One region of the Mammaliicoccus sciuri genome, then DNA from elsewhere that is predicted to be linked to it. Evidence: a T-box and tRNA genes for the amino acid it is inferred to sense, from the RefSeq annotation. Region 1 holds a T-box; the other holds one or more tRNA genes.
The links. A T-box is a leader RNA that pairs with one kind of tRNA and senses whether it is charged. The one in region 1 lies ahead of serS (serine--tRNA ligase), so its partner is inferred to be a tRNA-Ser.

Region 1 (4,387 bases):
GCAGAAATTCAATTGAATGAATTTCTACTGTTTGATTATATATATGAATTATTCACTTAAACCGAATTCTGCACTTGCTTCGAATTTAACATCTCTACCGATCATTACGCCACCAGTTTCTAATGCTTGGTTAAATGAAACGCCGTATTTTTCACGGTCGATTTTACCAGTTACTGCGAAACCTGTTACTGTTTCACCGTTTAATGGGTTTTTACTTACGCCGTTGAAATCAACGTCGAATGTCTCTTCGTGTGTTACACCAGCGATTGTTAAATCACCTGTAATTGAATCTTCACTGATTGATTTTGTTTCAAATGTAATATTTGGGTTTTCATCTGCACTAAAGAAGTCAGCTGATTTTAAGTGAGCGTCACGGTCAGCGTTTTTAGTGTTGATTGAATCTGCTTTTATTGTAACTGTTGCTTTTAATGTAGAAAGGTCATTGATATCTCCTGATACTTCTACGTTATAATCTTCAAAAGTACCTTTAACGCGAGATACCATTAAATGTTTTACTGTAAATTCTAAACTACTGTGTGCTTTGTCGAAATTGAAATTTGTCATGTTTCAAAACTCCCTTTATTTATTTTGTATACTTAGTATATCAGATATAAAAATTATATTCAAGTGTTAAATCAAAAAAAGAGTAACCAATATATGATTACCCTTTTTGAGAGATTTAACTCATTTATAATTTAATTGTTTTTAAGCCACCCATAAATGGTACTAATACTTCAGGTACAGTGATTGTACCATCTTCATTTTGGTAGTTTTCAACGATTGCAGCAAATGTACGACCTACTGCTAAACCACTTCCGTTTAGTGTGTGTACGTATTCTGGTTTCGCATCTTTGTTTCGTTTAAATCTAATATTTGCTCTTCGTGCTTGGAAATCTGTCATATTTGAACATGAACTGATTTCTTTATAATCGTTGTAACTTGGTAGCCATACTTCTATATCATATGTTTTAGAGCTTCCAAATCCAATATCTCCTGTACATAAGTTCACAGTTCTGTATGGTAATTCTAAAGCTTGTAAAATATTTTCAGCGTGTTGAGTTAACTCTTCTAGCGCTTTAAATGAATCTTCAGGTCTTTCATATCTCACCATTTCAACTTTGTTAAATTGGTGTAATCTAATTAAACCTCTTGTATCTCTACCTGCTGATCCTGCTTCACTTCTGAAACATGCAGATTGTCCTGTAAATTTAATTGGGAATTGTTCATCTTGTAACACTTCATCACGATAGAAGTTTGTTAAAGGTACTTCAGCTGTTGGAATTGTATATAAGCCTTCTTTTTCTACTTTGAATAAATCTTCTTCAAATTTAGGTAATTGGCTTGTACCAAACATAGAATCTGCGTTTACAAGTTGAGGTACCATCATTTCAGCATAACCATGTTGCGTTGTATGCATCGTTACCATGAAGTTCATAAGTGCTCTTTCAAGTTGTGCACCTTGACCTGTTAAGAATACGAAGCGTGCACCTGATACTTTAGCAGCTCTTTCAAAGTCTGCCATTTTAAGACTTTCAACTAAGTCCCAGTGCGCTTTAGATTCAAAATCAAATTGACGTGGTGTACCCCATTTACGTACTTCTACATTATCATCTTCATCTTTACCGACTGGTGTTTCATCACTAATTAAATTAGGAATCCTTACTAATCTATACGTAACATCTTCATTTAATTGATTTAAATTGTGGTCGATTTCTTTAATTTGATCGCCAACTTGACGCATTTCTAAAATAACATCGTCTGCATTTTCTTTATTGCGTTTTTTCTGCGCAATTTCCCCGCTTACTTTATTACGTCGTGATTTAAGTTCTTCAGTTTGAGCGATGAGTTCACGGCGCTTTTTGTCTAATTCTAAAATTTCATCGATGACCTTTGGATCGTCACCTCTTTTAGCTACTTTATCTTTAACAAATTCCGGTTCAGACCTAATTAATCTAATGTCTAACATAATATTTCCTCCCTCTTATACTATAATTGTTTAAGAAAAAAGCACCACGTTCCTCGTTGTTACACAAGGGACGTGGTGCTTACGCGTTGCCACCCTATTTAACAGTTATTAAAAACTGCACTCTAAGTCATATAACGGTTTCTACCGATTGTTCTTCTTAAAAGGATAGATTCGTTTAAGTTTCATGTCTTGTTTGCACCAACCACAAGCTCTCTATACATGTACGCTTAAATTACTTATTCCTAAACAATATAGTTATTAAATTAACATAAATATATCAAATTGATATCATATTTTCAAGCTATACTTATGATTCAGTCAAGAGACCTGTATTTTCATAGACTTTTTTACCGTTAATAATCACTGTTTCGGCATGGTTTACACCGTAATGATATGGTAAATATTCATGGTTTGGAATATCCCATACGACTACGTCAGCTTGATCGCCAACTTCAAGAGTACCTGCTTCTGCATCAATTGCTTTAGCTGCGTTAACTGTAACAGCATTCCAAATTTCATTAGGCGTGAGTTTAAGCTTTAATGCCGCAATGCTCATTACAAGTTGAAGGTTATCTGTCACACAACTACCTGGATTGAAGTCAGTCGCAATTGCTACTGCACCATTATGATCAATCATACCTCTTGCATCTGCATATTGATCTTTACCTAAATAGAACGTTGTGCCTGGCAATAGTACAGCTACAGTGTCACTGTCTTTTAACGCTGCCTTATCTTCTTCACTAGAAGCTACGAGATGGTCTGCAGATATTGCACCTTCATCTATCGCTAACCCTAGTCCACCAAGTGGATCGATTTCATCAGCATGAATTTTAACTTTTAAACCTTTATCTTTTGCCGCTTGCATATAACGTCTTGATTCTTCAATTGTGAATACACCTGTTTCACAGAAGATATCCGCGAAGTCAGCTTTATCTTTCACATCATCTAATAAATCAATCATTTCTTGTAAGAATGTTGCATTGTCTTTCGCATCTTTAGGCACTGCGTGTGGTCCTAAAAATGTATGTTTCATTCGAATCGGTAAGTCTTGCGCTAATTGATGTGCAACATTTAATTGTTTTAATTCGGTTGTTTTATCTAAACCATAACCACTTTTAGCTTCAACAGTTGTCGTACCGAATTGAATCATTCTAATAATTTCTTTTTTAGATTTTTCGTATAGTGTTTCTTCACTTGATTCACGAGTCGCTTCAACCGTACTTAAAATTCCGCCACCTTGTTTCAAGATATCAAGATAACTTATCCCTTGTTGTTTAAGTGTCATTTCATGTTCTCTAGACCCGCCAAACACTAAGTGTGTATGTGCGTCTACTAAACCTGGTGATACGACTTTATGAGTGGCATCAATGACTTCTTTAGCTTCAAATTCTTCAGTATGTTCACCTGCATAAACGACTTTACCTTCATTTATAACAACTGTGCCATTCTTGACAATATTTAATTCATTTAAAACTTTCCCTTTAAGAGGTCCGTCAGTCTTCTTCGGCAAAATTAATTCACCTATATTTTGGATGATGATATCATTCATGGTTATCTTTCTCCTTTAACATTGGAATATCTACGTTTCTTTCTTTTGCAGTATCAATTGCAATGTCATACCCTGCATCAGCATGTCTTGCTACACCCATACCTGGGTCAGTTGTTAATACTCTACCTAATCTTCTATCTGCACGTTCACTACCGTCTGCTACAACGACCATACCAGCGTGTAATGAGTAACCCATACCTACACCACCACCATGGTGAACTGAAATCCAAGAACCACCTGCAGCTGTGTTGACAAGTGCATTTAAGATTGCCCAGTCACCTACAGCATCTGATCCGTCTTTCATTGATTCTGTTTCTCTGTTTGGTGATGCTACTGAACCTGAATCTAAGTGGTCACGTCCAATAACAATTGGTGCTGAAATTTCACCTTTTCTAACAAGTTCATTTAATGCTAATCCCATTTTTGCACGTTCGCCATATCCAAGCCATGCAATTCTTGAAGGTAAACCTTGGAAAGCAATTTTTTCACTTGCCATATCTAACCAGCGCATTAATTTTTCATCTTCAGGGAAGAGTTCGCGCATTAATTCGTCTGCTCTTTCAATATCTTTAGGGTCACCACTTAAAGCAGCAAATCTAAATGGTCCTTTACCTTCACAGAATAACGGACGGATATATGCAGGTACGAATCCTGGGAAATCAAATGCATTTTCTAAACCTTCATCAAATGCTACTTGTCTAATATTATTACCATAGTCAAATGCAACAGCACCATTTTTTTGGAATAATAACATTGCTTCAACGTGTTTTTTCATAGATGCTGAAGACAATTCTACGTATTTTTTAGGGTCACTTTCACGAAGTTTATCCGCTTCTTCAAGTGAATATCCTTCAGGCACATAACCGTTTAAT
Region 2 (4,387 bases), 110 kb from region 1:
GTAGTTATATTACAGAAGTGCATGGTGAACCTGGTTTACCAGAAGATACAATAAGTGTTAAGACATTCAAACATGCTGGACAAAGTTATGGTGCATTCACGCCTAAAGGTATGACGTTACATCATACTGGTGACGCTAACGATTACTTTGGTAAAGGTTTATCCGGAGGTAAATTAATCTTAAACGCACCTAACGAAGATAGAGAAGACAATATTATTGTCGGTAATGTTTGTTTCTACGGTGCGACAAGTGGAACATCTTATATTAACGGTCGAGCTGGTGAACGTTTCTGTGTAAGAAATAGTGGCGTTAACGTCGTTGTTGAAGGTGTCGGTGACCACGGATTAGAATACATGACTGGTGGACGTGTCGTCATTTTAGGTGATGTAGGACGTAACTTTGGTCAAGGTATGAGTGGTGGCGTATGTTACGCATTGCCAACAGATGTTGAAGCATTCAAAAAAGATAATGAACTTGACACTTTAGAGTTTGAAACATTAAAAGATCCAGATGAAATTGCGAATTTAAGACACATGTTAGAAGAACATGTTCGATATACAAATAGTAAAAATGCACAAGCAGTGCTAGCGTCATTTGACACAATTGTAGACAAAGTGGTTAAAGTGATTCCGAAAGACTACAAACTTATGATGCAGAAGATTTCACTACACAAATTAGAAAACGAAGAAGATGCACTGTTAAATGCATTCTTTGATGATCGAAAATCTATTGGTGATGAAGAAGAACTGGCTTCGGTATATTAAGAAGGAGGGCATATTATGGGTGAATTTAAAGGTTTTATGAAGTATCCTAAGCAACAACTTGATGAGTTGCCGTTAAAAGATAGAATTAAAGGATATGACGCATTCCAACAACGTTTTACTAAAGAAGATGCAGCTACACAAGGTGCGCGTTGTATGGATTGCGGAACACCATTTTGTCAAACAGGCTCATCATTCGGTAGAGATACAATAGGTTGTCCAATAGGTAACTATATACCAGAGTGGAACGACTTAGTGTACCGCAAAGATTATGAAGAAGCATATGCAAGATTATCAGAAACAAATAACTTTCCTGAATTTACAGGTCGAGTATGTCCAGCACCATGTGAATCTTCATGTGTCTTAGCGATTAATAATGATTCAGTTGCTATCAAAGGGATAGAACGTACAATAATAGATGAAGCGTATGATATGGGACTTGTGAAACCTAAGTTTCCTGAGTATCGCTTAGAAGAAAAAGTAGCCATTATCGGTAGTGGTCCAGCAGGCTTAACAGCTGCAGAAGAATTAAATTTACTTGGCTATAATGTGACTGTATATGAGCGTAACCATCGTCCGGGTGGTTTGCTTATGTACGGCATACCAAGTATGAAATTAGATAAAGAAGTTATCGAACGTCGTGTGAAATTAATGGAAGAAGCGGGTATCGTCTTCAAAACAGATGTTAATGTGGGGAAAGACATCACGAAAGAGGAACTAGATGAACAGTATGATGCAATTATTGTTTGTACAGGCTCACAAAAAGGACGAGACCTACCATTAGAAGGACGTATGAGCTTCGGTATACATTTTGCGATGGAATATTTAACAGAGCAAACACAATTACAAATGGGAGAAATTGACGAACCAACTATAACAGCAAAAGGTAAAAATGTGATTGTGATCGGTGCGGGTGATACAGGTGCTGACTGCGTAGCAACAGCATTAAGAGATGAGTGTAAATCAGTCGTTCAATTTAATAAATATGTAAGACTAACAGATAAAATGGAACAAAATACAGCATGGCCATTACCAATGCCAATTTTCAAGTTAGACTATGCGCATAAAGAATATCGTGAAAAATTCGGATTTGAACCAAGAGCATATGGTATTCAAACAATGCGTTACGATGTTGATGAAAATGGTAATATTCGCGGTCTTTATACGCAAGTATTAGAAGAAACTGAAGACGGAATGGTAATTGTCGAAGGTACAGAACGTCATTGGCCAGCAGATTTAGTCCTATTATCAATTGGTTTTGAAGGTACAGAACATTTAGTACCACATTCATTCAACTTAAAGACAGAACGAAATAAAATCGTAGCAAATGAAAAAGACTTTAGAACAAATCAAGATAAAGTATTTGTTGCTGGAGATGCAAGAAAAGGTCAAAGTTTAGTCGTTTGGGCAATAAAAGAAGGTCGTGCAGTTGCAAAAGCTGTAGATGAATACTTAAAGAAAAAAATTACAATTTAAATTTTGTGATTTTTGTTGACATCAGTAATGGCATGTTATAAGATAAATAATGTCTTATTTGGAGGAATACCCAAGTCCGGCTGAAGGGATCGGTCTTGAAAACCGACAGGGGCTTAACGGCTCGCGGGGGTTCGAATCCCTCTTCCTCCGCCATTATTTTTAAAATATCCAAGACTATATATAAAAAACACTGTCCATTTGGTACTGCACCCCTAAAGTTAGAGTAAAAAAACTAACTTTAGGGGGTGTTTTAATATGACAAAATATAGTGATGAATTTAAGTTGAAAGTTGTAAGAGATTATCTAGATGGCCATTATGGTTATCGAAAATTAGCTAAAAAATATAATATACCTGATAAAATTATTATACGAACATGGGTAAAAGCCTTTCAATCATTCGGTGTAGATGGCATTAAAAAGAAACAGAAAAAGACAGTTTATTCTGTTACATTCAAAATAAATGTATTAAACTATATGAAAAGAACAGGCGATTCCTTCCAAGATACAGCGATTAAATTTGGCCTAAATACCCCATCTATTATTGTGCGATGGAAAAAGATATATGACAAAGAAGGTGTGGAAGGACTCGAAAAGCCGAAAGGACGACCTCCCATGAAAAAGAAGAAACAGAAGAAATCTAATCAAAACCTATCACGAGAAAAAGAGTTAGAGCTAGAAAATGAAAATCTTCGATTAGAGAATGCTTATTTAAAAAAGTTGAACGCTTTTCGAGAGAATCCGAGTGCCTTTCTAGAAAAGCACAAGCAGCAGTGGCATTCGAACTCAAAGAAGAAGGATTCAAATTAAAAGATATCTTAGTAAAGGTTGGTATACCAGAAGCAACCTATCATTACCATGCCAAACAATTACAAAAGGAAGATTTAGATAAAGGTTGGAAGAAAAAGATCATTGAACTTTTTCAAAAACACAACGGTAAATACGGCTATCGTCGTATATATTTAGCTTTGAGAAATCAAGGTTATCTCATTAACCATAAGAAAGTACAACGAATTATGCGAGAACTAGGATTAAAATGTCAAAAATTCACACGTAAATCACGCTATCAATCATAGAAAGGTACAGTTGGTAAAGTGGCTGAAAATCGCTTGAATCGTAGATTCCATACATCTATTCGACTTCAAAAATTAGTGACAGATATCACTGAATTTAAATGTGCTGAAGAACAAAAATTATATCTCAGCCCTATTATGGATTTATACAATGGGGAAATCATTTCTTATGGTATATCCAGAAGACCAACATTAGACTTAGTACTTCAATCATTGGATAAAGCAGTTACAATCATTAAGCATGAAGCACCATATCGTACGACGATACATTCTGATCAAGGTTGGCATTATCAGCATAATGCATGGATTAGAAGATTATCGGAACAAAGGATTTATCAAAGTATGTCACGTAAAGCGACGTGTGCGGATAATGCTTCTATGGAGAATTTCTTTGGCATCATGAAGCAGGAAATGTATCATGGAGAAGAACTTGTTAACTATGAAACATTAAAAAGAAGAATTGAGGATTACATCTATTGGTATAACAATGAACGTTTGAAATTAAAATTGGCTGGACGAAGTCCAGTACAATACCGAACTCAATCCAGCCAATTAATAGCATAATGGAAACTCTAACTTTGGGGGGTCACTACCTTTTTGTGGGCAGTGTTTTTTTGTTGTGAAAAAATATTGTGGTTGGATGTGGAATTGGGCACGGAGTGGAGATTGAGTTGTAGGGTGGAATATTGCGGGTGGAAATATAATGGATATAGATATAATGGGGTTTGTTAGGGGCAGAATTCCGAGAAGTGTCCGTAAGAAGAGTCAAGTCCATATGTTTGTGTAATATCTTTAGAATGTAATCAACCTTTGGTTTTTTAATGAATCGAACAACTATATATGTTTTGAAGTTTAAACAGATATAGTTGTTTGATCACTACTTATTTTTTAAAAAATAAGTAGCTTAATTAAGCGATAAATGGTCTGTTAGACTTATCAAATCTTTCTTGAATATCCATAAGTACTGCGCCAATTAATCTAAAAGCTGAATCTAGATTAGGGAATGTTTTAACTATTTTTTCTCGTTTTCTGAGTTGCATATTAATATTTTCAACTGAATTAGTAGTTCTTAGATTTTTA

Region 2: it encodes a tRNA-Ser, which carries the amino acid that the T-box ahead of serS (serine--tRNA ligase) is inferred to sense. The anticodon was not compared.

The regions. Positions count from the first base shown of each region.
Region 1 is NZ_CP094824.1:18,091-22,477, reverse strand. It holds gene MUA60_RS00095 (YceI family protein) at 49-564, opposite strand; gene serS (serine--tRNA ligase) at 689-1,966, opposite strand; T-box leader at 2,030-2,225, opposite strand; gene hutI (imidazolonepropionase) at 2,274-3,515, opposite strand; gene hutU (urocanate hydratase) at 3,508-4,387, opposite strand, start outside.
Region 2 is NZ_CP094824.1:127,155-131,541, forward strand. It holds gene gltB (glutamate synthase large subunit) at 1-764, shown strand, start outside; gene MUA60_RS00540 (glutamate synthase subunit beta) at 780-2,237, shown strand; tRNA gene MUA60_RS00545 (tRNA-Ser) at 2,298-2,390, shown strand; gene MUA60_RS00550 (helix-turn-helix domain-containing protein) at 2,493-3,044, shown strand; gene MUA60_RS00555 (IS3 family transposase) at 3,008-3,310, shown strand; gene MUA60_RS00560 (IS3 family transposase) at 3,329-3,871, shown strand; gene MUA60_RS00565 (IS256 family transposase) at 4,216-4,387, opposite strand, start outside.